Regions from separate parts of the Kluyvera sp. 142486 genome, predicted to be linked through region 3. Evidence: predicted binding sites of a transcription regulator. Region 3 holds the regulator's gene; each other region holds the start of a gene.
The links. Region 3 encodes Fur, which represses iron uptake genes when iron is present. Its sites were predicted from a motif close to ATAATAATGAGAACNACTATCAA; they were not measured.

Region 1 (9,718 bases), on a different contig from region 3:
GGATAGCGGTACAGTGGGCCTTCGAGGTTCAGCGCGCCGCCGCGAATAAAGGTCCACTCCTGTGGCACAAACACGTCGTCTACCAGCAGGTCGTGGCTGCCGGTTCCGGCGAGGCCTACGGTGTCCCATACCGGGTCAATCTGCACGCTGGCGCGCGGCAGTACCGCCATGCGCGGCAGCGCCTGATCGCCATCGGGCTGAATGCCGACGCCCAATACCGACGCCCCCATGCTGCCGCTGGCAAAGCTCCAGCGCCCGCTAACCCGATAACCGCCGTCGGCCTGACGCGCTTTTTGCGTTGGGAAGATCCCGCCCGCAAAGACCACGTCCGGGCCATCGCGATACAGCTCTTTTAAGGTGTCCACCGGCAGCGCACCGAGATAGAACGGGCTCATACCGAAGCTCGCCACCCAGCCTGCGGAACCGTCCGCCGTAGCAATCTGCTCAATCAGCTCGCAGAACTGCGCCGGTGTACACTCGTCGCCGCCGTAGATTTTTGGCACCAGCGCGCGATAGACGCCCGCCTGTTTAAAACCGGTAATGATGTCGTCAGAAATATGGCGTTGATGCTCAAAATCGGTGCTGCGTGCGCTCACTTCGCTCAGCAGCGGAACCAGCGATTCACGGACCTGGACGGTAGACATAGCTTTCTCCAGAAATTGATAGGCAGCCGTTCGCGGCGCGAACGAGGCCGCAATGAGTCGAACTCACTGAGTCATCAGGGAAAAGGTAAAGCGAGTGTGGTTAGCGGCGTGTTCGGGCCGTGAGCCACTCGGCGGCCTGCACCAGCAGCCCTTCAGCACCTTTGCGGGCCACCAATTGCAGCGCAATCGGTCGGCCATCAAGCGTGCCTGCAGGTAGCGTCAGCGCCGGGTGTCCGCTGAGGTTAAACGGCCTCACCAACCGGGTCAGGTTAACCACGCTAAGCGGGTCTTTCGCCTCGATAAGGGTTGGCGGCAGCTCCGGCAAAGTCGCCAGCGCCAGCAGCGGCGTGTCGGCAAGCAGCGCATCCACATCCTCGCTAAAGCGGCGGCGCACCTGTTCGGCCTGGGACAGCGCTTCGGCGGTGACCGAACCTCCGGCGCGAATGCGGGTGGCAACGTCCTGGGAGACGGACTCCTCCATCAGCAACGGGCTAAAGGCCTGCCAGTTTTCATGGCTGATAATGGCGACGCCTGCGAGATGGGCATCAACAAGCGTTGGCAGTTCGCCCTGAGTGGGTTCCACGCCCGCTTCGGCAAGAAAGCGCAGCAGTGCGGCGTCGATTTCCGGCAGCGCCGCCGGGATAAAGGTGACGGCTGGCAGCACATCCAGCGGGGATTCGACGGCAATGTGCAGGCGGTTCAGCGCCTGACGAAGGGTATGAGCATCGCGGGTAAACAGGCCCACGCTGTCCAGCGAGCTGGCGGCGGGCATTACGCCCTGGCGGCTCAATACGCCGTAGCCCGGTTTCAGGCCGAGAATACCGCAGCAGGCCGCCGGCATGCGTACCGAACCACCGGTGTCGGTGCCGAGGGCAAAATCGACCTTGCCCGCCGCCACTACGGCAGCCGAGCCGCTGGAGGAACCGCCGGGAATCAGCGACGGAAAGCGCGGATTGACCGGCGTGCCGCTCCAGGGGTTGATGCCAGTAACGCCAAACGCCAGTTCGTGCAGGGTGGTTTTCCCCGACAGGACGCAGGCGTTCGCTAATAACGTGGCGACGACGCTGGCATGCTGGGCGGCAACCGGCGTATCAGCCAGCGCCGGACAACCCGCCTGGGTGCGGAAGCCCGCCACGTCCAGCGTGTCTTTGACGGCAAAACTCAGGTCGCCCTCACCGAGGGTGAACCGTTCGATAAACCCATTGCTCTCACAAACTGGCTGCATGATTAACACCTTAACCAGAAAAAATGAATCATATTCAGGCGCGCAGTCGTTGCTGCTTTTTTGCCCTGACCATCGTGTAATCACTATGGAATATTTAGATGAAAATTCAAGTAAATTTTCACGTTAAATTTACGATGATATAACAACTCATTAACCTTTTTATTAGCAGGGTTACTAATACAGCCTGATGAATTACATAGCAAATTTCGGCGTAAGCGAGGAGATGACCGCTGGAGTGGCCTCCAGCGGTGGTTGTCATAAAAGGGTTTATTTACAGCGAGTTATAATATTTTTCTACACCAGTCACAATTTTGTCATTGTGCCGTGTGGCGGGCTACAGGTCGTTAAGATTATCCAGCACTTTTGACAGCGTCAGGTTCATTTTCTCCACCTGGCTGGCGCTGATTCCCTTAAAGCCTTTGTCGAAAATCTTGCCCACCAGCGGCATGGCTTCCGCCACTTTCTGCTGGCCGGCTTCGGTGAGCATCACCACCGTCACGCGGGCGTCATGGACGCTGTTGGCGGTCGTGACCAGCCCATCGTCGCGTAGGCGACCAACGATTTTGGTTACCGTCGGCATTTTCGCCAGCGCGTATTCGGAGATTTGCGAAATACTCGCTTCGCCGTACTGATGGGTGATCATCAGCACGCGAAAACGGGAGACATCCAGGCCAATCTTTTTCAGGGCGACCTCTACGGTTTGGGTGTAACGCGCATAGACGTTAACAATCCAGTAGAACGGAAACTCTTCGCGATGAAAGACAGCGTCTTCCGATACTTTTTTTATATGACCCATGCGTTTCCTTACCCAAAAAAACTTCAGATTTTATGATTATACGCTTTGTCTTTCCGCCCGTCCTGACCCCTTTTTGCCGCAAACCATAATGACGCCTCAATGAAAGCGACGCAGATCTCATTATGATTCACAAATGCCACACACATAACAATTACGTATCATTTTATCTACGGAAAATTGACATCTTCAGCGGCTATTTTCTATACGTTAGCAGCCTGCACGGCACCCATACTAATAAACACAATGTGGAGCTTTTCATGAACGATAGCCCTTCTCTGGGACACAAACGCGACGGGGAGCTTGCCACTCCGCCCCCGGCGCAGCAGCCGCTGAACCCGCGTCAGCAGGCGGTCATCAACAAGCTTTTCCGTCGCTTAATCGTGTTTTTATTCGTGCTGTTTGTCTTTTCTTACCTCGACCGTATTAACATCGGCTTTGCCGGCCTGACCATGGGCAAAGACCTGGGGCTCACCAGTACGATGTTCGGCCTCGCCACAACCCTGTTCTACGTGATGTACGTGGTGTGCGGCATTCCCAGCAACGTGATGCTAACCATCGTCGGCGCCCGTCGCTGGATTGCCATTCTGATGATTGTCTGGGGCATCGCCTCGACCGCGACCCTATTCGCTACCGGGCCAAATAGCCTGTACGCGCTGCGCATGCTAGTGGGGATTGCCGAAGCGGGCTTCCTGCCCGGCCTGCTTTACTACTTAACCTACTGGTTCCCGGCGCACTATCGCGCCCGCGCCAACGCCCTGTTTATGATTGCGATGCCGGTCACCATGGCGCTGGGGTCGCTGGCCTCCGGTTATATCCTCAACATGGACGGCATGTTGAACCTCAAGGGCTGGCAGTGGCTGTTCCTGCTGGAAGGTTTCCCATCCGTGCTGCTCGGTCTGGTGGTCTGGTTCTGGCTTGATGACAGCCCGTCGAAGGCGAAATGGCTGACCGATGACGATAAAGCCTGTCTGGAAGAGATGATGGAGGCCGACCGCCAGAGCGCGCTGCAAACCCAAAGCGCGATTCAGGCGGCGTCGGTGGGGCAAAAAAGCGTCATGCGCGAGCTGATGACGCCGACCATCATGCTCTACACGCTGGCCTACTTCTGCCTGACCAATACCCTCAGCGCGCTGAGCGTCTGGACGCCGCTGATTCTGCGCAGCTTTAACGCCGAAAGCAGCAACGTCACCATCGGCCTGCTTAGCGCCATTCCTCAGGTCTGTACCATTGTCGGGATGATCTGGTGGAGCAAGCGCTCTGACCGCCATAATGAACGTAAACTGCATACCCTATTGCCGTATCTGTTCGCCGCCGCAGGCTGGGTGCTAACCGCCACCAGCCCTTATCCGCAGCTGCAGTTTACCGGGATCGTGATGGCCTCAATGGGCGCGTTTGCCGCGATGGTAATTTTCTGGACCACCCCGGACCGTGCGCTTTCTCTGCGCGCCCGCGCGCTGGGTATTGCGGTGATTAACGGCACCGGGATGACCGGCGCGGCGCTGGGGCCGTTGCTGATGGGGTTGATGAAGGATGTAACCGGCAGCTTTAACGCGGGGATCTATATGGTCGCCGGGTTCCTGGTGCTGGGCGCGGTGATTATCGCGTTTATTCCGATGAAAGCGGCACAGCGACAGTCCGATACGGTCGGTGCCGCCCCGGAGTCGGCGTAAACGCCTCGTCCGGGCTACAGGAAACCATCCCGTAGCCCGGACGAGCGAAGCGACGCCGGGAAGGCCCGGAAGTCGGTATTTGTAGGCCGGATAAGGCGTTTCACCGCCATCCGGCACCATACCGCACGGTGCCGGATGGCGCTACGCTTTTCCGGCCTACCCTCAGAAGGTGTAGCTCGCCCCGACCTGCACCGTCCTGTCACGGCCAATCCAGCAGTTGGTGCTGTCATAGCAGGTCAACGTCTCTTTGTTGGTCAGGTTCTGCGCGCTGGCTTTCAGCATCAGCCCTGCCAGGCTGCTGTCCACCGCCGACATATCGTAAGACACCGACATATCATACTGGGTGGTGCCGCCGAGTTTGCCTGCGGTGTTATCCGGTGCAATTTCCATTGGCCCGATATAGCGCACCCCGGCCCCTACCGTCAGCCCGCGCACCAGACTTTGATCGAAAGTGTAATCTCCCCACAGGTTAAACGCGTTCTCCGGAACCTGCGTCGGACGTTTGCCCTGATAGGTTTCATCTTCGGTATTAATAGCGTGCGTATAGGCGTAGTTGGCTATCAGGTTGATGTTATCGGTTGGTCGACTAATGGCCGACAGCTCCGCACCGTTCGATTCAATCTCCCCCGTCTGATGGTAGTTCCAGCTCGGGTCCAGGCTCAGCACGTTTTTCTGCTTGATGTTAAACACCGAGGCGGTAAAGGTGGTGGCATAGTCGGCCAGCAGATACTTCACACCGCCCTCCACCTGTTTACTGGTGGTCGGTTTCACCTGATCGGCCGTCAGATTACGCGCCGGTGATACCGGCTTAAACCCTTCAGAATAACTGATGAACGGCGAAATACCGTTATCAAAGGCGTACAGCGCGCCCAGTCGTTTCGTTACCCTATCCTGAGAAATCCACGTCTTCTGGTCGTCGTTCATATAATCGGTGGTGGCAGACTGGTACTCATCGTAACGCAGGCTGGCGAGCAGATTCAGGCCGCCAAACTCAACCTGATCCTGAAGGTAATACCCTTTCTGGTTGTAGGAGAGACGGTTTTTCTGTGTCGTATAAAGCCCCAGCGCATCTTCATTGACCAGTCCGAAATCCGGATTGCGCATATCAATACCCGGCGTCGTAGCCGCAGGCGCATAGCGATAGTGATAGTGCGAGTTCAGCTTCTGATAGTCGAACCCGGCCAACAGGTGGTGCTGCCAATCACCGAAGGCGAAGGTGCGCGTCAGCTGGTTATCGATGTTGAAGCTATGCAGGTCTTCATCGGTGGTGTAGGCAAAACGCTCCAATTCGTAAACAGGATGGTCCGCGTTCCCCGTCGAGTAGATGCTATTCTGGTGGGTATCGATATCAAAATAACGCGCCTTCTGGGCAATGCCCCAACCGCTATCAAATTCGTGCTCGAAGCTATAGCCCACCATCCACTGACGCTGTTTAAAACCATTCCATTTGTCGCCAGCATAATCGCGCTTATCGGCATAGCTTGAGCGCAGATAAGAGAGCGGCAGCGGGTTGGACGGCGTCAGGCTTGGGGTATTTTGCGCCAGCGCATCAATGGTCAGTCGGGTTTTATCACTCGGTTGCCAGGTGACGCTCGGTGCGACCAGATAATCCTCGGTGCGGGTGGTGTGCGGCTGATCGTCGCCCTCCGTCGCTTTACCCAGCAGGCGGTAGCTCCAGTCGCTATCGGCAATACGCCCGGTAGAGTCGAGGTAGCCCTCTTTCAGGTTGCGAGTGCCGGTATTAAAACCCACCTCAGTGCGAGGCGTGGTCTGCGGCTTTTTGCCCTGAATATTCACCAGCCCGCCCGGCGAACCGTTGCCATACAGCACAGAGGATGGCCCTTTAAGAATATCCACACTCTCAATCAGCAGCGGGTCAATACGCGCTTTGGTATTGCCGGTGACGTTATAAGGCAGCTGCAGGCCGTTATAGAACTCGTTATCAACGGTAAAACCGCGAATTTTGTATTCGCTCATGTAGGAGGTGCTACCGCGAGATTCCGTTGAAACGCCCGGCGCATAGCGCAGAATTTCGTTAACCGACGTCGCGTGACGTTCGCTGATTTCACGCTGGCTGATGGTGTTAATCACCTGCGGCGTTTTACTCTCTGCCACCGCAGATTTGGTGGCGCTGTTGGTCCAGGCCGGGAGTTCACTACTCTCGCCCGACCCGGTAACGATCATCGTGGTTTCATTTTTATCAGCCCAGGCTGAGGTGGAAAGCGCAACGGCAATCATCCCTGAAAGCGTACAACGACGAAAAACGGTTTTTTTCATTTATAGGTGAACTCAAAACGAATAAAGAACGATAATTATTATCATTTGTGTTTTTAGTTCAACATAAAAATGCAGGCAACGACGGAAAGTGGGGGAAAAGACGCAGGGGGTAAAACGAAGAACGGCCCCTTGCGGGGCCGTTGACAGACATTATTCGCGGCGAATCAGGCGGAAAACCACCAGCACAACGATGGCACCGACGACGGCAACCAGGAAGCTGTGCAGGTTAAAACCGGTGACGCTACCGCCAAGGCCAAACGTGGTCGCTAACCAGCCGCCCACCACCGCACCAACTATCCCCAGGATGCAGGTGAGGATAAATCCGCCCCCATCACGCCCCGGCATAATCAGTTTGGCAATAACACCGGCAATCAGACCAAAAATAATCCAGGTAATAATACCCATTTTTCCCACCTCTTCAGTTCCATTAAACAGCCATAAAAGCGCCGACATTCTGCGCCGCTAATACTTCAAGTATAGGTAATTGTTCTTAAAAAACCTGGCAAGGCGATGATATTTTATACGTACGAATGCGGATATTGACGTAAGCACTGTCTTAAGTGCTTTGGGCAGCCAAAAGCTGCGAAAGTGCTTTGGGCAGCCAAAAGCTGCGAAGATGTTAATTTTTTTCATTTGGGAGCTGAAGTTATATTTTCGTAAGCCGATAAAACATAAAGCCTCTGCCATTCAGGAGCCATTCCAGGTGAGTGAGCACAACACACAGTTTTTAAAGCAAAACCCTTTAGCCGTTTTAAGCGTGCTGCGCGATCTTCAGCAGGCTAACGCCGCGCTGCGCGTTAGCTGGGCGTCCCGCCAGTTTATTAGTCGTATTCTTGATGTCAGCCAGCAGCGTCTGGTTATCGATTTCGGTAGCCGTGATGAGGACAACGTGGCGGCTCGTTCGGCCAAAAACATGACCATGGTCGCGGAGACCAACGGCGCAAAAATAGAGTTTACGGTGCCGCAAATGCAGGTGGAGGATTATCAAGGTCTGCCTGCCTTCGTCATGCCTACCCCGCCGACGGTCTGGTTTATTCAGCGTCGCGAGTTTTTCCGTATTCCCGCACCGCTGCACCCGCCCTATTTCGGCAAAGCCACGCTGCCGGATAAAAGCACGCTTCGCTTCCGGCTGTTCGATCTGTCGCTTGGCGGCATGGGGGCACTACTGGATGCACCACCACCTGGCGACCTGATTCCAGGCATGGAGCTTAAAGAGATCGAGCTGGATATGGCGCAGTGGGGGCGTTTTCGTTTTGATGCGCAGCTGCTGGCAATCAGCGAACGCAAGGTGGTGGACAGCAAGAATGAAACTATCGTCACGCCGCGCTTAAGCTTCCGTTTTCTGCATATGAATCCGGTGCTTGAGCGCTCGCTCCAGCGCATTATCTTTTCGCTGGAGCGTGAAGCGCGCGAACGGGCGAATAACGTCCGCTGATTACATCGCATCCATCGCTTTCTGCACCTTCCAGATATAGCGCGGTGCCTGCGGTGCCGGGTGATTCTTCACTACGTGGTCGAAGAACTCGTCCTTATCCAGGTCGTTAATTTTCGCAATGGCCTTTTTACGATCCGATGAGAAGGTGCGCAGCAGCGCACCTGCACCGTTGGCATAGGATACCACCAGCGCGTACTGCATCACTTCCGGGTCGGTGATCCCAGCCAGCGAACCATGTTCCAGAATGCTCAGATAAGCGGCACCCATTGAGATATTGCGTTCCGGGTTTTTCAGCTCGCTGGTTGACGGTTGCCCGCTCCAGCCCATGTAGCGGTATACGTCCAGACCCGAGGTGGAGGCTTTCAGCTGCATCAGACCCACTGCGTTCGATTTACTGACAAGCGACGGGTTACCGCCAGACTCCACGGCGATAATCGCGGTTATCAGGCGTGGGCTTACGCCCCAGGCCGCACCGGCTTTTTCGCTGATAGGCATCCACTGCATTGCTCGTTTCACCGGCACTTCGGGATTCCAGGGCGGGTTACGGTAATCCGATTTAGAACTGCACCCTGCAAGTAATACAATTAAAAAAGCAAACCATCTCAATTTCACGCATCTATCCTTTTAGCTGAACTGTGCCGCCGTTAATGACAACCATGGGCTCAGGCGGCATGATACTCGTTTCACTATCAGCAAGGAAATGCCATGTCTCAGTTTCATCTCGTCGCCCCTTCCGGTTATTGCATCAATCAGTCTGCCGCACAGTGCGGGGTTAAGCGATTAGAAGAGGCCGGGCATCAGGTGGAAAATCAGCAGGTTATCACCCGCCGCGACCGCCGCTTTGCCGGGGTGGAGGCCGAGCGCCTGCACGATATCAACGCGCTGGCGACCCTTAAGGGCAAGAACCGTATCGTCATGCCGGTGCGCGGCGGTTATGGCGCCAGCCGTCTGCTGGACAGCATTGACTGGCAGGCGCTGGTTGCCCGCCAGCAGCAGGATCCGCTGCTGATCTGCGGCCACAGCGATTTCACCGCCATTCAGTTTGGCCTGCTGGCCGCTGGCAACGTCATCACCTTTAGCGGCCCGATGCTGGCGGGGAACTTCGGCGCACAAACGCTGAACGACTTTACCGAGCAGCACTTCTGGAAAGCGCTGCGCCAGCCGACCTATAGCGTGGAATGGCAGGGAGATGGCCCCGACTGCGAAACCGCGGGCACGCTGTGGGGCGGCAATCTGGCGATGATTGCCTCGCTTATCGGCACGCCGTGGATGCCGGAGATCCGCGATGGCATTCTGGTGCTTGAGGATATTAATGAACACCCGTTCCGCGTTGAACGTATGCTGCTGCAGCTGCTGTATGCCGGGATCTTGCCGCGTCAGCGCGCGATTGTGCTGGGCAGTTTTACCGGTGCTAACCCGAACGATTACGACGCCGGGTACTCGCTTGAATCGATGTACGACTATCTGCGTTCACGGCTGTCGATTCCGGTCATCAGCGGCCTCGACTTTGGTCACGAACAGCGGACGGTGACGCTGGCGCTCGGCGCGCAGGCGAAACTTTGCCACACCGCGGGACAATCACGGCTCACCATCACCGGGCATCCGGTATTAGTTGAATAAAAAACAATAATCACCGTTTATTAATCCACTGTTCGCGCCGCAATTATGGTA
Region 2 (9,718 bases), on a different contig from region 3:
GGTCAGCATCACGGCAAGCAGTGTTTTAGAGATCGTCAGTTTTTTCATCGTCATCAATATATTCCTGTATGTTTTGCTCAACATCCGAGCACTAGCAACACGCAGGTTGCATTGCTGAATAGGGTCAAAAATCCCTGCTCGCATACTTCTCACGGATCCCCGAGTCCACCAGGGCCATCAAACACCGCGAAATTGCGCTCTGAGCCAGTTATTAATATTGCGATGGAAATAAACGTTAGCTTTAAGCGCTTAATCTTGACGCGCTATCAGCATTTAAAGCCAACGTAGATGTCATCGCTTTGTTAAATATAGATCACAATTTTGAAACCGCCCGCTTCGCTGGTCAAAAAATGGACAGTTAGCGAAAAAAGAGAGGGAATTAAGAACTTTCCGTAAGGGGCTAATTAGGAAGGGAAAGCGTCAGGGCGCAGCGGCTGCCGCGCCCTGAAGGGGTTTTTAGTGTTCGCGAGTTTTGCGGAACTCAACTTCAGGATAACGTTCCTGAGTCAGGTTCAGGTTAACCATGGTTGGGGCGATATAGGTCAGGTTGTCACCGCCATCCAGCGCCAGCTGAACTTCGTTTTTACGTTTGAACTCTTCGAATTTCTTCACGTCTTTGCTCTCAACCCAGCGGGCCGTGGCGACGTTAACCGATTCGTAGATAGCTTCCACGTTGTATTCGCTTTTCAGACGCGCAACCACTACGTCAAACTGCAGCACACCCACCGCACCCACAATCAGATCGTTGTTGGCGATCGGACGGAAGACCTGTACCGCGCCCTCTTCGGAGAGCTGAACCAGCCCTTTCAGCAGCTGTTTCTGCTTCAGCGGATCCTTCAGGCGAATTCGACGGAACAGTTCCGGCGCGAAGTTCGGAATACCGGTGAACTTCATCATTTCGCCCTGGGTGAAGGTATCACCAATCTGGATGGTACCGTGGTTGTGCAAGCCGATGATGTCGCCCGGGTAGGCTTCTTCAACGTGCGAACGGTCACCCGCCATAAAGGTCAGCGCGTCGGAGATCACCACATCTTTACCGATACGGACCTGGCGCAGCTTCATGCCCTTCTCATATTTCCCGGACACCACGCGCATAAACGCTACGCGGTCGCGGTGTTTCGGGTCCATGTTGGCCTGAATTTTGAAGACGAAGCCGGTGAATTTCTCATCCTGCGCTTCCACCAGACGAGTGTCGGTTTTACGCGGCATTGGCGCCGGCGCCCACTCCACCAGACCGTCGAGCATATGGTCAACGCCGAAGTTACCCAGCGCGGTACCGAAGAACACTGGGGTAATTTCACCGGCCAGGAACAGCTCTTTATCAAACTCGTTGGACGCACCCTGAACCAGTTCCAGCTCATCACGCAACTGCTGCGCCAGGTCTTCACCGACGGCGGCATCCAGTTCCGGGTTGTTTAAGCCCTTAACGATGCGCACTTCCTGAATGGTGTGGCCTTTACCGGTCTGATACAGATAGGTTTCATCTTTATAGAGATGGTAAACGCCTTTGAACAGCTTGCCGCAGCCAATTGGCCAGGTGATTGGCGCACAGCCAATTTTCAGCTCGCGCTCAACTTCATCCAGCACTTCCATCGGATCGCGGATGTCACGGTCGAGTTTGTTCATAAAGGTCAGGATCGGCGTATCGCGCAGGCGGGTAACTTCCATCAGCTTACGGGTACGATCCTCGACGCCTTTCGCAGCGTCGATAACCATCAGACAGCAGTCGACCGCCGTCAGCGTACGGTAGGTATCTTCGGAGAAGTCTTCGTGCCCCGGGGTGTCCAGCAGGTTCACCAGACAGTCGTGGTACGGGAACTGCATCACGGAGGTGGTAATAGAGATACCACGCTGCTTTTCCATCTCCATCCAGTCAGATTTTGCATGCTGGCTGGAGCCACGGCCTTTTACCGTACCGGCGGTCTGAATAGCCTGTCCGAATAACAGTACTTTTTCAGTGATTGTCGTTTTACCGGCATCCGGGTGGGAAATAATGGCAAAAGTGCGGCGTTTGGCCACCTCTTGTAAATAAGGAGACAACGTCATAATTCAATCTTCTTGAGTAGGCACGGCTTCACACCGTGCATGTTGAATACGAAAAAATTGCGGCTATTTTACCCATCAAAGGGGGGCTGGCAATCACTGTTTACACAGGAGCAACTCCAGTTCATGCAATGAGGTCACCGTCCAGTCAGGCGTAATGCCTTCCGGCAGCAGACGCTGATGCGCGTTCAGCCAGCAGGTTGCCCACTCGGCGTTCATCCCACCGCGAATATCAGACTCGGCGGTATCGCCGACCATCAGCACGCGGGAACGGTCCGGATTGCCGGCCTGTTCCAGGGCATAGTCAAAGATCCGGCGATCCGGTTTTGCCACGCCCACTTCTTCAGAAATAATCAGCAGATCAAAGTGTTCACGAAGCCCGGTGCGCTCCAGACGAATTTGCTGCAGCGACGTAAAGCCGTTGGTGATGATACCCATCTTCACCTTGCCCTTCAGGGCATTCAGCAGCGATACCGCGCCCGGCAACGGGGCGCAGATTTCCGCCATCGCGTTCATAAAGGCATCGTTCAGGTCGCCTGGCTTCACGTTCAGACGCTCCGCCCAGTTAGTAAAACGTTGGTGCTGAAGCTGCAGCGAGGTGATCGCGCCATTCTGGTAGTCCACCCACAGCGGCTGGTTGACCGCCTGGTAGTCCTGGAAATCTTCCGCGGTAAAGGTCACGCTATAGTCGAGAAACATCCGCTGTAAGCCGCTAAACGAGTCAAACGTAAACAGCGTTTCATCGGCATCGAAGAAAATCCAGTCCCACTTCTTCATCTTTTCACCTTGTCTTACATACTGAGGGGCAGCGCCATAATGATGGCGTCCTCACGGCCGTCCGCCGTGGGGTAATAGTTGCGACGGATTGTCGCCTCATTGAAGCCTAAGCTTTCATACAGTGCGATGGCCGCGTGGTTTGAGGCTCGCACTTCCAGCCATAGCGTCACCACGCCCTGTGCATCTAGCGCATCAATGAGATGTTCCAGCAGTTCACGCCCCAGACCACGGCGCTGATACGCGGGATCGACGGCAATATTGAACAACGTGGCTTCGTCCAGCACGACCTGAGTGATGGCAAACGCGGCCATTTCTCCGTCGACGGACAACTGGAGGTTCAGGTAGCGCTCGCCCTGGTTGCTGGCGAAGGTTTTTTCACTCCAGGGAAACGCATGCGCGCGAGTTTCAATGTGAAAGGCGCGGGGTAAATCAGCCGTGCTGAGGGTAGAAATCGTGTTCATGGGCGCAAATTTGTTGCCACAGCGCGGCGCGAGCTGGCGCGCTGGCCTGTAGTTCATTAAACGGAGGCGTCGAAATCATCGCCCCTTCCAGCGTCACCGGCGTATCGTTACCAAGACGCCAGCAGTGACAGCGGCTGTCCTGCGGCAGCATCGCCACCCGGTCAGGCGTTAGCGCTAGTACCTGGTCCGGCGTCAGGCACAACGCGCGGAGAATATCGCTAATCAGCGGCTCGGTGAGCGACGGTAACGTCTCGGCCACCATCACCAGCTTTACATGCGGCGGAAGCGTAATCGCAATTTCACCCTGCAGTGCCCCAGGGCGACGTAATGCCCACTGGGTGATACCCAACTGTTGTAATTGCCAGTCTCGCCGGGATGTCATGTGAAACGCTCCTGTCTATCAAGGGCGCAAATATAGCAAATTCATCGAAACTGCGCCAATTACACACTATATACACAAAATCATTCGAGTTGCGTCAAGGCGGCAAGCGAATGACAAATTCGTCAGGAACGAATTTGACCAGCCAAAGGCTGGCCTCTGGTGAGGGACATGGATGTCCCTCATTAATCCCCAGAAACGTACATAAGTACGTGACTGGGGTGAAAGAGTGCAGCCAACGTAGAGGCAACTTGAAGGATGACGTGTATAATCGTCGCCTAAGTTTATTGAGGAATAATTCATGTCTGCTTTTACCCCGGCAAGTGAAGTCTTGCTGCGCCACAGTGACGATTTCGAACAGAGCCGTATTTTCTTTGCCGGCGATCTGCAGGATGACCTGCCCGCACGTCTGGAAACCGCAGCAAGCCGCGCGCATACCCAGCAGTATCACCACTGGCAGGTACTGAACCGCCAGATGGGCGACAACGTTCGCTTTAGCCTGGTGGCTCAGGCTGAAGATGTGGCGGATTGCGACACCCTGATCTACTACTGGCCGAAGAACAAGCCGGAAGCCCAGTTCCAGCTGATGAATATTCTTTCTCTGCTGCCGGTTGGTACTGATATTTTTGTCGTCGGTGAAAACCGCAGCGGCGTACGTAGCGCCGAACAGATGCTGGCTGAATATGCTCCGCTTAACAAAGTCGACAGCGCGCGTCGCTGCGGTCTGTACCATGGCCGTCTGGAAAAACAGCCGACCTTCGATGCGGAGAGCTTCTGGGGCGAGTACCAGTTGGATAATCTGACCATTAAGACCCTGCCAGGCGTATTCAGCCGCGACGGTCTGGATGTCGGTAGCCAGTTGCTGCTTTCTACCCTTACTCCGCATACCAAAGGCAAAGTGCTGGATGTCGGCTGCGGCGCTGGCGTACTGGCAGCCACCCTTGCCAGTCACTCACCAAAGGTACGACTGACCCTGTCTGACGTGAGCGCCCCTGCGGTTAAAGCCAGCCGCGCCACGCTTGCGGCGAACGGTGTTGAAGGTGAAGTGATTGCCAGTAACGTCTTCTCTGAGATTAATGGTCGCTTCGACATGATCATCTCCAACCCACCGTTCCACGATGGGATGCAGACCAGCCTGGACGCTGCCCAGACCTTAATCCGCGGCGCGGTTCGTCATCTGAACAGCGGCGGCGAGCTGCGAATCGTGGCGAACGCCTTCCTGCCGTATCCGGCAGTGCTGGATGAAACCTTCGGCTTCCACGAAGTGATCGCCCAGACTGGCCGTTTTAAAGTTTACCGCACCGTTTTGACCCGCCAGGCGAAAAAAGCCTAATCAGATCGCGTGTAGCCCGGCCGAGCGTAGCGACGCCGGGGCTTACCGCTAAGTATCTCCCGGCGTCGCTACGCTCGGCCGGGCTACATAACCCCTCGAAAACCGCAGAAACGCCTTTTTTTTCGGCAATCACTCCGCGTTCGATAATTAACTATTGACGCACAGCGTAAAACCACTAGAATTCGCCTCCGTGGTAACGATTCTTTCATAAAGAGTCGATGGTATGCGAAGGTGGCGGAATTGGTAGACGCGCTAGCTTCAGGTGTTAGTGTCCTTTGGATGTGGGGGTTCGAGTCCCCCCCCTCGCACCATAAACCACGTTATATCGTTCGCAGAGTGCGAAGGTGGCGGAATTGGTAGACGCGCTAGCTTCAGGTGTTAGTGTCCTTAGGATGTGGGGGTTCGAGTCCCCCCCCTCGCACCAACGAAGCGATATAACAAAAGTAACGAGATATCTGTGCGAAGGTGGCGGAATTGGTAGACGCGCTAGCTTCAGGTGTTAGTGTCCTTAGGATGTGGGGGTTCGAGTCCCCCCCCTCGCACCAGACTCCTCGTTCTCTCCTGGTAGTTCCCCCCCATTTTTGATAGTCATCCCATTAGCTTTAAATTCATTGTTATCAGCACAAGACCGCCAACAAACGCTATGCACGACGGTAACAGCACAAAGTGACGTAACCGACGATGCCATATCATGGCGCCGCTCAGCAGCAACCCGCACACGATAACGCCGCGCCAGACGTCAAGCGACAGCCCCATCGTGCTCAGTATGGCGATTGCGCCTCCCGAAATCAGTACACCCCAGCCGCTGCCTAGCGTTCGTTGCAACATGAACCAGCCCATCTAAATGATAATGATTACCAATATCATATATTGTTTTTTGTCAATTGTCTGCTCATGCGCTAAGGTTTCATAATCATTAATGACATGTATATTGCATGGTGATAACTTGTACAAAAAATAGCATGTCTAAATAAAAAGAATTTGCGCTTTGCATTCATGAATTATTCTTGTTTTTGATGCATTTACTTATATTAAAGGCTGACTACAACATCCAACAATGACAGTACAATCCTGGCGCACCCTGCGTGCGCAAAAATATCAGCTAACGTTCCGGCTATTTTTGTTTCTGAATCTGGTCTCATCGACGCTGTCCGTTTTCAGCCCGATATATAACGTTAATATTTTTCCACTACCTGCAATGCTGATAGCGGTGGGCAGCAGCGTGCTGCTGGCATGGAACTGGCGATATAGCAGTATAAAACTGAATATACTAATAGTTTCAGTTATATTCGGCTGCTTATGGGGCTGGCATATTTTAAGTAAAACTTTGGTGCTCGCTTTACCTAATGACAACTTTCAAATGGTGGCGCTTTTCAGCGTACTATTTGTCGGCACCATTGCCTTTTCCAATAATATTGTCGCCTTTTCCCTCCATTCAATGCCGACCTTTATTGTGTGCCTGATAACCAGCCCTTACGGGGAATGGTGGAGAATGACCTACTGTATGGCACTGCCGTTAGTTGGCATCGCTATTCAGCACGTGATCCAGCGGCGTAACGATAAGTTCGCGCAAGGGTTGATGTATAAACTACTGGAAGAGCGCGAAACGCTGAACGGTCTGAGCATGCTCGACCCGCTGACCGGGCTCTACAACCGCCGTGGGTTCCAGTTCCGCCTGGATTCATTGATGTCGATAGGTAAGGCGCAGCACTCCGTCCTGCTGCTGGATATTGACCACTTCAAGGCCTACAACGACCACTACGGCCATATGATGGGCGATCAGGCTCTGATGCGTGTTTCGGCAGCGATTCGAAACGCCGTGCGTTCCCGGGATATTGTGACGCGCTTTGGCGGTGAGGAGTTTATGGTAGTGCTACCGCACTGCAACATTGAGGCCGCGATGCAGACCGCCGAGCGTATTCGCCAACACGTATACGATCTCAAAATTCCGCATATGTTCAACTCCAGCGTGGCAACCCACGTGACCATCAGCATCGGTGTAGCCCCACTGGAGGATAACAACATTGACCAGGCCATGCAGCGCGCGGATAAAGCGCTGTATGACGCGAAAAACATGGGGCGTAATAACATTCTGACCTACGAGCAGGCTCCCGCCGTCTAGGTTCACAAAACGCGGGCTCAGGAGACAAACTTCTTGCGCTCGCTTTTATCTATAGCTAGGATTGCTAATCATTATCATTTAGATTTGAATCCAGCAACGCTATGGCTTACCGTTCCGCTCCGATTGCCGATGACCTCATCTGGCGCACGCCGATTCCTTCAAAGGAACAGGCGTTCGCAGAGTCAGTGCGCGCCAAAATAGCCGAGTTACGTCCGCACCTGCTGGACATGTTTCGTCTGGGCGAAGCGGCCCCGGATAGTGCCAAAACCCTCAGCGAATGGGCGAAACCGACGGAGCTAAGCTCCCTGCTGGCCGTCTATTCCGATCATATCTACCGCAATCAACCGACCCTGGCGCGAGAAAATAAACCGCTGCTTTCCCTTTGGGCGCAATGGTATATCGGCCTGCTGGTGCCACCGTTGATGCTCGCACTGCTGACTGAAGAATCCGCTATCTCGCTAAGCCCTGACCATTTCCGCGTAGAATTCCACGAAACCGGCCGCGCGGCGTGCTTCTGGATCGACGTACACGCTGACGTTTGCGCCAGCAAGAAACCGGCCATCGAACGCATGGACGATCTGGTGAGTCAGGCGCTTATGCCAGTCGTGCAGGCGCTGGAAGCAACGGGAGAGATTAACGGTAAGCTCATCTGGAGTAATACCGGCTACCTGATTAACTGGTATCTCGGCGAAATGAAAACGCTGCTAGGCGAAGAGCAGGTCAACCTGCTGCGCCAGCGCTGTTTCTTTACCAGCACGCTGGCCAACGGCCAGGATAATCCGTTATGGCGTACTGTGGTATTACGTGACGGCCTGCTGGTACGCCGCACCTGCTGCCAGCGTTACCGCTTGCCCGACGTTAAACAGTGTGGCGACTGTACGCTGAAATAAACAACGGGGCTTTCGCCCCGTTATTTTTTACTGCTGTCTTTTACGCTGCCTGCTGGCTCTCTTCAGCCGCACGCTGCGCTTCTTCGTTTTCCTGCTCTAACAACTGTTTTTCATACACTTTGAAGAACGGATAGTAGATAACCGCGGAAACGCAGGCCAACAGTACCACCAGAATCGCTGCTCGGAAGTCCCAGCCCAAAGCCCATGCGCCGCCAATAGGTGCCGGTGCCGTCCACGGTACAACAGAAATCACGCGACCAATCAGATCCAGCTTCATCGCCGCCCACGCCAGAATCGCGTTGACCATCGGTGCCAGCAGGAATGGAATGAAGAACACTGGGTTCATTACGATTGGGGTACCGAAGATAACCGGTTCGTTGATGTTGAACAGGCTAGGCACCACGCTCAGACGACCGATAGAACGCAGGTGTGCTGAACGGCTACGCAGGTAGCAGAACACCAACCCCATCGTTGCACCGGAACCCCCGACCACGATAAAGAAGGTCCAGAATGCTTCCATAAAGATGTGCGGCAGCGGTGCGCCCTGTGCCAGAGCCGTCTGGTTCAGGCCAAGGTTAGTCAGCCAGAACATCTGCAGCATACCGGAGACAATCGCCGCCCCGTGGATCCCTGCAAACCACAGCAGGTGACCAATCAGTACGGCCAGCAGAATCGCCGGTAAGGAGTCAGCAGCGGAAACCAGCGGCTTGAACACGGACATGATGGCTTGCGGAATCAACATGTCGAACTGGCTTTGAATAAACAGGCTCAGCGGATAGAGCGTCAACACCACCACCAGCACCGGAATCAGCAGGTCGAAGGAGTTTTTGATCATCGGCGGCACCTGATCCGGCAGGCGGATCCCGATGTTGCGGACTTTCAGAAAACGCATCATCTCCACGCAGTAGACGGCAACGAGGATCGCAGTAAAGATCCCGGTTCCCCCCAGGCTATCAACCGGCAGATGGCCGCTGGTTTTTGGTGCGGCAACCAGCAGGAACGCCATGATGGAAAGCATCGAACACATGAACGGATCGAGCTGGTTGCTCTTTTCGTAGTGTTTGCCGAGGTTATAGGAGATGGCCGCACAGATATAGATAGACATAATGCCCATCGTCATATCAAACGGCGTCAGAATACGACCTTCAAACTGCTTGGCAAGATCTAACCACGCGCGGGCAAAGCCCCAGGTGGTATCGGGAGAAAACGGTGGATAGGCGAATACCAGTAAAAACGATCCTACAATCATAAAAGGCATGGCAGAGATAAAACCATCACGAATCGCCATAACGTGACGCTGAGAGGAAATTCGCCCCGCAACCGGACTAACGTAGTTTTCTACAAAGCGGAATATCAGATTAAATGCAGCGTGATTAGCAGACATAACAGCCCTCCTGACAGGCTTTAGACGTCAACACAGCAACAACGATTTTGCCGACATGCAACTGGGCGTACATTGAAGCATCAGGTGTTACGGGTCTGCGACCTGCAATGATGTTCATACCGATACAGTTCATACACGGCTCTTATTATAGATACAAAGGAAGTTACCCCCGCAGTATCAATCGGCTGATGAATAACCGCAACCGGTTACAGTAACCGGTTGCACTGATTGTGAAGGAGATCCAAAAAACAAACAATTTTTGCACAACTTAGCCGCTTTATTTACAACCCAGGTAGCTTTATGACAGAGTGGCTCGCCGAATTATCAGG
Region 3 (9,718 bases):
TGCATTTACGGCCTGTATTAGTATTGGTAATGACCCAGTATGGCGTATCCGGAACCTGTTTTGGTTTTGTCTGGTTGCCGTTTTTGAGCAGAGTCTGCTCATCAGCAGCAAAATAGACGCGGGTACGCCCGTGAAGGGATTCGGTAGCTTCGGCAAACGCCTTGTTGTCCAGAGCGTACAGCGTGGTCAGTACCAGCATGAAGCGGTTAACCGCTTTCTTCTGTTCTGCATACTCATCAGAGAGCAGCAGCTCACGCATAGCACGAACTTTATCTTTGGCGGTTTTTACCGTTTTCACGTCAGCAACGGGAGCAGCAGCCGGGGCCGGAGCGGGAGCCGGTTCTGCTTTGACGACCGGCGCAGCGGCAGCAGCCACGGGCTGGGAAGCGGCGGAGAATTTCAGCATACGCCGTAAAATGTCGGACGCGCTCTCGCCAATGTGCAGAGTGTGAGCCGCAATATAGCGATAGAGCTCGTCATCAACTTCGATCGTTTTCATCTTAATCCGGTGCGATAATTTTTCTGAATACAATTCATTGGGATTATAAAGTCAAAACCCAACAGCGGGTAGCGCCAAACCAGGAAGACGGCAAAATTCGGAGGAGTTCCTCTCTTGCCCCTGAGCGTTAGAATGTCCAACATGATACCCTAACCCGACAATGCGAAAAAAAGAACTTTGCTATGAAATTGAATGTCCGAGCGCAATCTGCACAAAACCTGCACAATAATTCTCCCATCGTTCTCGTCCACGGGCTGTTCGGTAGTCTGGACAATCTTGGCATCCTGGCGCGCGACCTGGTCTCCGACCACGATATCCTCCAGGTAGACATGCGTAACCACGGTTTGTCGCCGCGTGCCGATGAGATGACCTACTCCGCAATGGCGCAGGATCTGCTCGATACCCTCGATGCTAACGGCATTGAGAAAGCGACGGTTATCGGCCATTCCATGGGCGGTAAAGCGGTGATGGCGCTCACCGCGCTGGCCCCAGAACGCATCGACCGACTAGTGGCGATTGATATTGCCCCCGTGAATTATCAGGTCCGTCGTCACGATGAGATTTTTGCCGCCATTAATGCGGTGACTAACGCGGGCGTGGCAACCCGCCAGCAGGCCGCCACGGTGATGCGCGAGTACCTTAAAGAAGAAGGCGTGATTCAGTTCCTGCTGAAATCCTTTGTTGACGGTGCCTGGCGATTTAACGTGCCTGTGCTGTGGGAACAGTACCCGCATATCGTTGGCTGGGAGACTATCCCGGCCTGGGACCACCCTGCCCTGTTCATCCCTGGCGGCAATTCGCCGTACGTGACCGAAGCCTATCGTGACACGCTGCTGGCTCAGTTCCCGCAGGCAAAAGCGCATGTTATTGCCGGCGCGGGCCACTGGGTTCATGCCGAAAAACCGGAAGCGGTGCTGCGAGCGATTCGTCGCTACCTCGCCGAGTGATTAAAAATGCATCGACCGCGCGCCAGAATGGCCGTGGTCGTTGGCGTGTGGGCCCCACTGATGTATGATTGCGCGCTGTCTGCACCGGGCACCGCCCGGTAGCTTGTTTCCCCGAAGTCACTCAGAACCATGGCAAAAGAACAAACGGACCGTACGACCTTAGATTTGTTCGCAAATGAGCGTCGGCCGGGAAGACCAAAAACCAATCCGCTTTCGCGTGACGAACAGCTGCGCATTAATAAGCGTAATCAGTTAAAACGCGACAAAGTGCGCGGTCTGAAGCGCGTGGAGCTGAAGCTGAACAACGAAGCCGTTGATGCACTCAACGAGCTGGCGACTGCCCGTGATATGAGCCGGAGTGAACTCATCGAAGAGATTCTGATGAGCCAACTGGCCCAACTGCACGGACAGGGGAAAGTCTGAAAAATCCCCCAAAATACGCTTTCATGTAGCAGAGTGTGCAGTCCGGCACGATAGCGGTTTCCGCGCACCTCTCTGTTCTGCTATGATTGCCCTTATCTGTGGGCAATAAGCCACCACCATATCATTAAGTTTCAAGAGGTTATTTTACTCATGGCAATCGTTGGCATCTTTTTCGGTAGCGATACCGGGAACACCGAAAATATCGCAAAAATGATTCAAAAACAGCTTGGTAAAGATGTCGCTGACGTTCACGACATTGCCAAGAGCAGCAAGGAAGATCTGGAAGCATTCGACATTCTGCTGCTGGGTATCCCAACCTGGTACTACGGTGAAGCGCAGTGCGACTGGGATGACTTCTTCCCTACGCTAGAAGAAGTGGACTTCAACGGTAAGCTGGTTGCGCTGTTTGGCTGCGGCGACCAGGAAGACTACGCGGAATACTTCTGCGACGCACTGGGCACCATTCGCGACATCATTGAACCACGCGGCGCGACTATCGTAGGCCACTGGCCGACCGCGGGCTACCATTTCGAAGCGTCTAAAGGTCTGGCAGATGACGACCACTTTGTGGGTCTGGCTATCGATGAAGACCGTCAGCCAGAACTGACCGCCGAGCGCGTTGAAAAATGGGTTAAGCAGGTTGCAGAAGAGCTGCACCTGGATGAGATCAAAAACGCCTGATTATCCTGCGGCACGATGATAAATCGTGCCGCATTAATAGGTAAAAGCAATTAAAATAATAGCTACAATTTTTTAACTTTTGAGCGCATACCTGTACAATATCTTCTGATTTAGCGCGGTCTCATCGTCAGTTTGTCGGTGAAGCCTCGTTTTTGAAAGCTTAGTTTACCCGGCTCTTGCTGTTTTCATTTCAATAGGGTCATTCTATAATGAGACGCATTAATTCGGGTGCATTCTCTGTGATACTTTCGCTGATGGAAGTTAATCGTTTAGCAACAGGACAGATTCCGCATGACTGACAATAACACCGCATTAAAGAAGGCTGGCCTGAAAGTCACACTTCCACGGTTAAAGATTCTGGAAGTCCTTCAGGAACCGGATAACCACCATGTCAGCGCGGAAGACTTATACAAACGCCTGATCGACATGGGTGAAGAGATTGGTTTAGCCACGGTTTACCGCGTATTGAACCAGTTTGATGACGCCGGTATCGTCACCCGTCACAACTTTGAAGGCGGTAAATCCGTTTTCGAGCTGACCCAACAGCATCACCACGATCACCTGATCTGCCTCGACTGCGGCAAAGTGATCGAGTTCAGCGATGATTCCATTGAAGCTCGCCAGCGTGAAATCGCGTCGAAGCACGGTATCCGCTTAACGAACCACAGTCTTTATCTTTACGGTCACTGCGCTGAAGGCGACTGCCGTGAAGATGAACACGCGCATGACGCGGTAGCAAAATAAGCGTACTGTGTGCGTCTCGAAAACCAGCCTAAGCGCTGGTTTTTTTATGCCCTGCTTTACGATATCCATAAAAAAACCGCTGCAAGCAGCGGTTTTTTGTTGTCAGCATAAGCTTATTTCTGTGGCGTGTTGTTGCTGCGAATTTCCTGCCAAATCTTATCGCAGTTCTTCGCTACCGCTTCGTCATTACCCATTTTTCTGGCGTTAATGCATTTCTGGTAATCAATAACGCGCACGCTTTCCTGGTTTGCGAACTGCTCGTGCGCTTTCTCTTGCTTCAGCACATTTAGCACGCTCTGGCAGGCCTGAATTTTATCCGGGTTGCCTTCTGCAGTGTTAATACAGGCGCTGTAGGCATCCTTCAGCTTGCTATCTTCCTTCGGTGCAGGTGATTGCGCACAGGCGGTTAACCCAGCGGCCATCAGCGCAACAATAATCAATTTTTTCATACGATGAGCCTCTTAACAGCGGCAGAGGTCTCCCCCTGCCGCGTTAGCATCAGAAAATAGTGAACGGTGCGATAACCATAAATTTCACGTCACGCTCATCCTGGAAGATGTTGCCGTAACCGCCGCCCCAGCTTGGAATATCGGAGTGGTTGTCATACTGAGTGAAGTGCAGTTTGAACAGCGTGCCTTTTGCGCGGCCATCCTGTACGGTGTAGGCCACATCGAGGCTGTAGGCAGACTCTTTGATCTTGTTATTCTTGTCGTAGAACTCGTCCGGGCTCATCTGCCAGGTCGCTGGCTTAGCATCCCATGCGTAAACGTAAGAAGCACCCACCGCCCAACCCGGCAGATCCCAGTTTTTCAGATCATACATGGTGCCAAAGAAGACCGCTTTTTCGCCGTTGGCGTTGAAGTCAGAGCGGTTATCCCACCAGATATCCAGACGACCGTTAGAGGACGCGTAGGTTGGCGTCATACGCTGCAGGAAGTAACCCTGCTGACCCTCTGCTTTAACCCAGGTCCCTTCCAGACGGAAGTCGAACACTTCTTGCAGCTTGTAGCCGAAGGTTAACGCTTGCAGCCACGCGGTACCGTCATAGATATCGTTGACGCCGTGATCGCTCACCTTGTCACGCGTACCGTAGAACTGATAGCTGGTGGTCAGCGGGCCGCCAGGGATATCAAATTTGTAGCTACCTTTGGCGAAGTACTGATCGATATAGCCTTCCGCCTGACCAAATGCGGCTTCCAGCACGAGGTCATTTTTGAAATCGTATTTCGCACCGATGGAGTGCAGGTAATCGACTTTGGTCTTCTTATCGTTCTGATAGAAGTTGTCCATTTCAAGGTGCCATGGCGCCTTGTAGTTGTTCGTCCACATGTAGGAGAAGCTCAGCGCGCCAGCATCGCCGTAGTCGAAGTTAGCACCGGCTTCAGCACCCTGATAGGTACCAGGCATAAAGCTCCAGTGTGGTGCCAGCAGCGTTTGACCGGTTGGCTGGATGTAACCTGCGCGAGCCCATGTTGGCCCTAATTTAAATTTAGCTGCCGCTTTGTACAGGCTGATACCGCTCTTATCGCCGCTGTAGTCTTCGCTGTAGCCTTTGTTCTTAGAAGAGAACGCAATTTCGTTCGGGTGACCACTGCCGTTATCTTCCGCCATTTCAATCGCGGTGAACGCAGCAATATCAATACCGAACATGTCGGCAGCATAGCCAGACTGGAAGTCGAGGTTGGCATTCCAGGTGGAGTGAGAAAGGTTGGTTTTATATTTATCGTGATCGGTAACGTCTTTACGGTCACGTTCGCGCTGCCAGTAATAGATGCCGCCGGTCAGTGTAGAATCGTCGATGAAGCCTTCTGCTTTTGCTTCCGGAGTCATCATAAAGCCTGACATTGCTGTCACACCGGCGATAGCCAGCGCCAGCGTACTACGTTTGCCACTAAACGTACGCATAGTTATATCCTCTTTGACTTTTAAAAATGCCGCTGCAAAGCAGAAGGCAAAAAAATAAAACTGATAAAAAGGTACTGCTAAGAAATTGTGTTTCACTACACCTACAGACTATTTTTCGCGACGCGAATTATCAATCCTTTTCCGCAACGAGAGTGCAGGATTATGACAAAGCGCACATATTTGGTTTCCATTTGTAACAGGGTGCGTTACTGCAACATCTTCGCGCCAAGCCTTGCCGGGCCTGATAAAAATGTGAATGAGACCGTTTACATTAGACTTTTGTAACAAGCGGGATTAAAAGCGCGGGGATACTTAGAGGTAGAATAATTGCATTAATTCGCTTCGCGAAACTATAAGAGATCGTATTTTTCATCCGAAAGTAACATTATCATTCAGTGAAAGAGAACCTCTGGCGGCAGGCGAAAAAAAACGCCGCAAGCGCGGCGTTTTTATCAGGGTAAGGAATTAACCTACCCAGGTATCACGCAGACCGACGGTGCGGTTAAATACCAGCTTCTCTGCGGTGGTATAACGGCTGTCGAGGCAGAAGTAACCCTCACGCTCGAACTGGAACGCTTTACCGGCCTCAGCGGCCTGCAGAGAAGGCTCAGCGTAGCCCTGCTTGATAACCAGTGACTCTGGGTTCATCACCGACAGGAAGTCTTCTGCGGCACCTGGGTTTGGCACGCTGAAGAGACGGTCGTACAGACGAATTTCAACCGGCAGCGCATGTGCTGCGCTAACCCAGTGAATCACGCCCTTCACTTTACGGCCATCTGCTGGGTCTTTGCTCAGAGTGTCGGCATCGTAGGTACAGAAGATGGTGGTGATATTGCCTTCCGCATCTTTCTCTACGCGCTCTGCTTTCACCACGTAGGCGTTACGCAGACGAACTTCTTTACCCATCACCAGACGCTTGTACTGCTTGTTGGCTTCTTCACGGAAGTCCGCGCGGTCGATCCAGATCTCAGCGCTAAACGGCACTTCACGGCTACCCATCTCCGGCTTATTCGGATGGTTAGGCATAGAAACCAACTCGCTTTCGCCCTGCGGGTAGTTTTCGATAACCAGTTTAACCGGGTCGATAACCGCCATCGCACGCGGGGCGTTTTCGTTGAGATCTTCGCGAATGCAGGATTCCAGGGAAGCCATCTCAATGGTGTTGTCCTGCTTGGTGACGCCGATGCGCTTACAGAACTCACGGATGGACGCGGCGGTGTAACCACGACGACGCAGACCGGAGATGGTCGGCATACGTGGGTCATCCCAGCCTTCTACGTGTTTTTCCATTACCAGCTGGTTCAGCTTACGCTTGGACATCACGGTGTATTCCAGATTCAGGCGCGAGAATTCGTACTGGCGCGGGTGAACCGGAATGGTGATGTTATCCAGCACCCAGTCGTACAGACGACGGTTGTCCTGGAACTCCAGCGTACACAGGGAATGCGTGATACCTTCCAGCGCATCGCTGATGCAATGGGTGAAGTCGTACATCGGGTAGATGCACCACTTGGTACCGGTCTGGTGGTGATCGGCAAATTTAATGCGATACAACACCGGATCGCGCATCACGATAAACGGTGATGCCATGTCGATTTTCGCGCGCAGGCAAGCCGTGCCCTCGGCAAAACCGCCGGTACGCATTTTTTCGAACAGCGCCAGGTTCTCTTCTACGCTGCGATCGCGGTACGGGCTGTTTTTGCCCGGCGCGGTCAGCGAGCCGCGATATTCGCGGATCTGCTCAGGCGTCAGTTCATCAACGTACGCCAGACCTTTGTTGATCAGTTCAACCGCATAGGCATGCAGCTGATCGAAGTAATCAGAGGAGTAGCGAACGTTGCCAGACCAGTGAAAACCTAACCACTCGACGTCGTTTTTGATGGACTCAACGTATTCGATGTCTTCTTTGACTGGGTTGGTGTCATCGAAACGCAGGTTGCACTGGCCCTGATAATCTTGCGCAATACCGAAGTTCAGGCAGATAGATTTCGCGTGGCCGATGTGCAGATAGCCATTCGGCTCCGGCGGAAAACGGGTATGCACCGTGTTGTGCTTACCGGTAGCCAGATCTTCATCAATGATCTGACGAATAAAGTTAGTCGGGCGGGCTTCAGCCTCACTCATCGTAGATTCCTCAAAGCGTAAACAACGTATAACGGCACATGATCTTATAAGCCGCGCTTCTAGACAACTATTAGTTGCACAAAAAAAGCGATGGAATAATGAATGTGGGGGAATTTGCGGCAAAAAAAAGCGGCGGAGGAACTCCCCCGCCGCTTAAGGCACTTAACTCACTTTACTCAGGAGCAGTTACTTACCTTTAATCTCATACAGTGGCGTTTGACCGGCAACCACATGACCTTCGGCTTTAATCACCAGACCACCGAAATCATCGCTGTTGCTGCAAACAACCGGGCTAATCATGGAGCGCGCATTGGCGTTCAGGAAGTCCAGATCCATTTCCAGGATTGGCTCACCCGCTTTCACTTCTGCACCCTCTTCAACCAGACGTTTGAAGCCTTTACCTTCCAGTGCAACGGTATCGATACCCATGTGGACAACGATTTCCGCGCCTTTATCCGTTTCCAGGCAGAACGCGTGGTTGGTGTTGAAGATTTTCACGATGGTGCCCGCCGCTGGGGAAACCACGGTTTTATCCGTTGGTTTTACCGCTACGCCGTCACCGACCGCTTTGCTAGCGAAGGCTTCATCAGGAACCTGCTCCAGCGCAACCACGTCACCGGTAATTGGAGAAACCAGGGTTTCTACGGTCGCGGCGTTAGCCACAGCCTGAGGTTTTGCCGCCGCTGGCGCTGCTGGTGCTGCACTTTCCGCTGCTGCGGCGGCAACCGGGCCACGCGCAACCACTTTCTTCATCGCGTCACCGATAGATTCGGCTTTCGCACCCACAATAACCTGGATGGTTTGTTTGTTCAGTTTCACCACACCGGAAGCGCCCAGACGTTTACACATCGCGTCGCTGACCTTCGCGGAGTCGCCTACGGTCAGACGCAGACGGGTAATACAGGCATCAATCGCTTTCAGGTTGTCAGTACCGCCGACCGCTGCAATGTAGTTGGTTGCCAGTTGATTCAGACCTTCTTCGGTGTTGCTATTCGCTTCTTCCGTTACCACGCTGTCGTCTTTATCTTCACGACCCGGCGTTTTCAGGTTGAACATGCGGATAACTACGCTGAACAGCACGAAGTAGATAACGAAGAAGACCAGACCCATTACCACCAGCATCCAGACGTTCTTACTTGCTGCCGGCAGGCTGTACATCAACACGTAGTCGATAGCACCTGCGGAGAAGGAGAAGCCAGCGTGGATACCTAGCAGCGTCGCGATAAACAGGCTCACACCGGTCAGAATCGCATGCAGGAGGTACAGTAACGGAGCCAGGAACATGAACAGGAATTCCAGCGGCTCGGTAACACCTGTCAGGAACGCGGTGATAGCAACGGACAGCAGCATACCGCCAACCATTGGACGACGCGCTTTCGGTGCTGCGAAGTACATCGCCAGCGCCGCACCCGGCAGACCAAACATCATGATTGGGAAGAAGCCGGACATGAACATACCCGCAGTGCCGTCACCCGCATAGAAGCGGTTGATGTCACCGTGGAAGACCGCACCGGCCGCGTTGGTGAACTCACCAATCTGGAACCAGGCGATGGTGTTCAGCACCTGATGCAGACCGGTTGGGATCAGCAGACGGTTGATGAAACCAAAGATACCGGAACCCAGCGCACCAGCGCCTACGATCCATTCACCACCTGCGTGGATGGCGTTCTGTACCGGTGGCCAGACATAGCCAAAGATGGCTGCCAGCACCAGACAGAAGAAGCCGGTGGCGATTGGCACAAAGCGTTTGCCGCCGAAGAAGCTCAGGAAGTCAGGCAGTTTGATACCCGCCCAACGGTTATAAACGGCACCGCCGACCAGACCGGTAATGATACCCGCCAGGACACCCATGTTAATGGCTGGGTTGATGGTGACCATTGCTTTAGTCAGTACGAAATAACCGACTGCGCCCGCCAGTGCTGCCGCACCCGCGCTGTCTTTAGACCAGCTGGATGCCACACCGATGGCGAAAATCAGCGCCAGGTTATCAAAAATGGACCCACCCGCTTGCGCGATGAAAGGCACGTTCAGTAAATCTGGCTGACCAAATCGCAGCAACAGCGCCGCCACTGGCAACACGGCGATAGGGAGCTGTAACGCCCTACCTAACCGTTGGAAAAAACCTAAAATATTCATCTTATTCCCCCTACGAGACCCCGATACGGCTCATTTAAGCCATTTTTTTATTGTGCAAAAAAGCATGACACTGCGATGTCTTGTAAACTGCAATCACAACTCTAAGGCTTATGAGTGTGTGGAAGTTTAATTCGTATCGCAAATTAAACACGTGTTTTTTGTGACTATAGTCACCAAATATTGTTCTCACCACTCCCTTCCACTGGCTAACCATGAAAACTTATTTTATCATTCAAAAAATCAAAACGGATTGCTCCCT

Region 1: ACLGE8_RS10735 (TonB-dependent siderophore receptor) is a predicted target of Fur. The motif match lies at 6,641-6,663, and genes of this name have one in related genera.
Region 2: fhuF (siderophore-iron reductase FhuF) is a predicted target of Fur. The motif match lies at 7,177-7,199, and genes of this name have one in related genera.

What each region holds. Positions count from the first base shown of each region.
Region 1 is NZ_JBKHUI010000008.1:45,058-54,775, reverse strand. It holds gene ACLGE8_RS10755 (acyl-CoA dehydrogenase family protein) at 1-644, opposite strand, end outside; gene ACLGE8_RS10750 (amidase) at 745-1,869, opposite strand; gene ACLGE8_RS10745 (MarR family winged helix-turn-helix transcriptional regulator) at 2,204-2,665, opposite strand; gene hpaX (4-hydroxyphenylacetate permease) at 2,923-4,335, shown strand; gene ACLGE8_RS10735 (TonB-dependent siderophore receptor) at 4,498-6,612, opposite strand; gene ACLGE8_RS10730 (GlsB/YeaQ/YmgE family stress response membrane protein) at 6,763-7,017, opposite strand; gene ACLGE8_RS10725 (flagellar brake protein) at 7,316-8,047, shown strand; gene emtA (membrane-bound lytic murein transglycosylase EmtA) at 8,048-8,659, opposite strand; gene ldcA (muramoyltetrapeptide carboxypeptidase) at 8,753-9,667, shown strand.
Region 2 is NZ_JBKHUI010000022.1:56,918-66,635, reverse strand. It holds gene osmY (molecular chaperone OsmY) at 1-54, opposite strand, end outside; gene prfC (peptide chain release factor 3) at 457-2,046, opposite strand; gene yjjG (pyrimidine 5'-nucleotidase) at 2,140-2,820, opposite strand; gene rimI (ribosomal protein S18-alanine N-acetyltransferase) at 2,835-3,281, opposite strand; gene ACLGE8_RS20350 (DNA polymerase III subunit psi) at 3,250-3,663, opposite strand; gene rsmC (16S rRNA (guanine(1207)-N(2))-methyltransferase RsmC) at 3,962-4,993, shown strand; tRNA gene ACLGE8_RS20340 (tRNA-Leu) at 5,219-5,304, shown strand; tRNA gene ACLGE8_RS20335 (tRNA-Leu) at 5,332-5,417, shown strand; tRNA gene ACLGE8_RS20330 (tRNA-Leu) at 5,453-5,538, shown strand; gene ACLGE8_RS20325 (DUF1435 domain-containing protein) at 5,582-5,821, opposite strand; gene ACLGE8_RS20320 (GGDEF domain-containing protein) at 6,051-7,115, shown strand; gene fhuF (siderophore-iron reductase FhuF) at 7,217-8,005, shown strand; gene ACLGE8_RS20310 (PTS sugar transporter subunit IIC) at 8,046-9,389, opposite strand.
Region 3 is NZ_JBKHUI010000004.1:268,084-277,801, forward strand. It holds gene seqA (replication initiation negative regulator SeqA) at 1-499, opposite strand, end outside; gene ybfF (esterase) at 682-1,446, shown strand; gene ybfE (LexA regulated protein) at 1,576-1,869, shown strand; gene fldA (flavodoxin FldA) at 2,020-2,550, shown strand; gene fur (ferric iron uptake transcriptional regulator) at 2,842-3,294, shown strand; gene chiQ (ChiQ/YbfN family lipoprotein) at 3,408-3,743, opposite strand; gene chiP (chitoporin ChiP) at 3,793-5,199, opposite strand; gene glnS (glutamine--tRNA ligase) at 5,665-7,323, opposite strand; gene nagE (PTS N-acetyl glucosamine transporter subunit IIABC) at 7,510-9,459, opposite strand.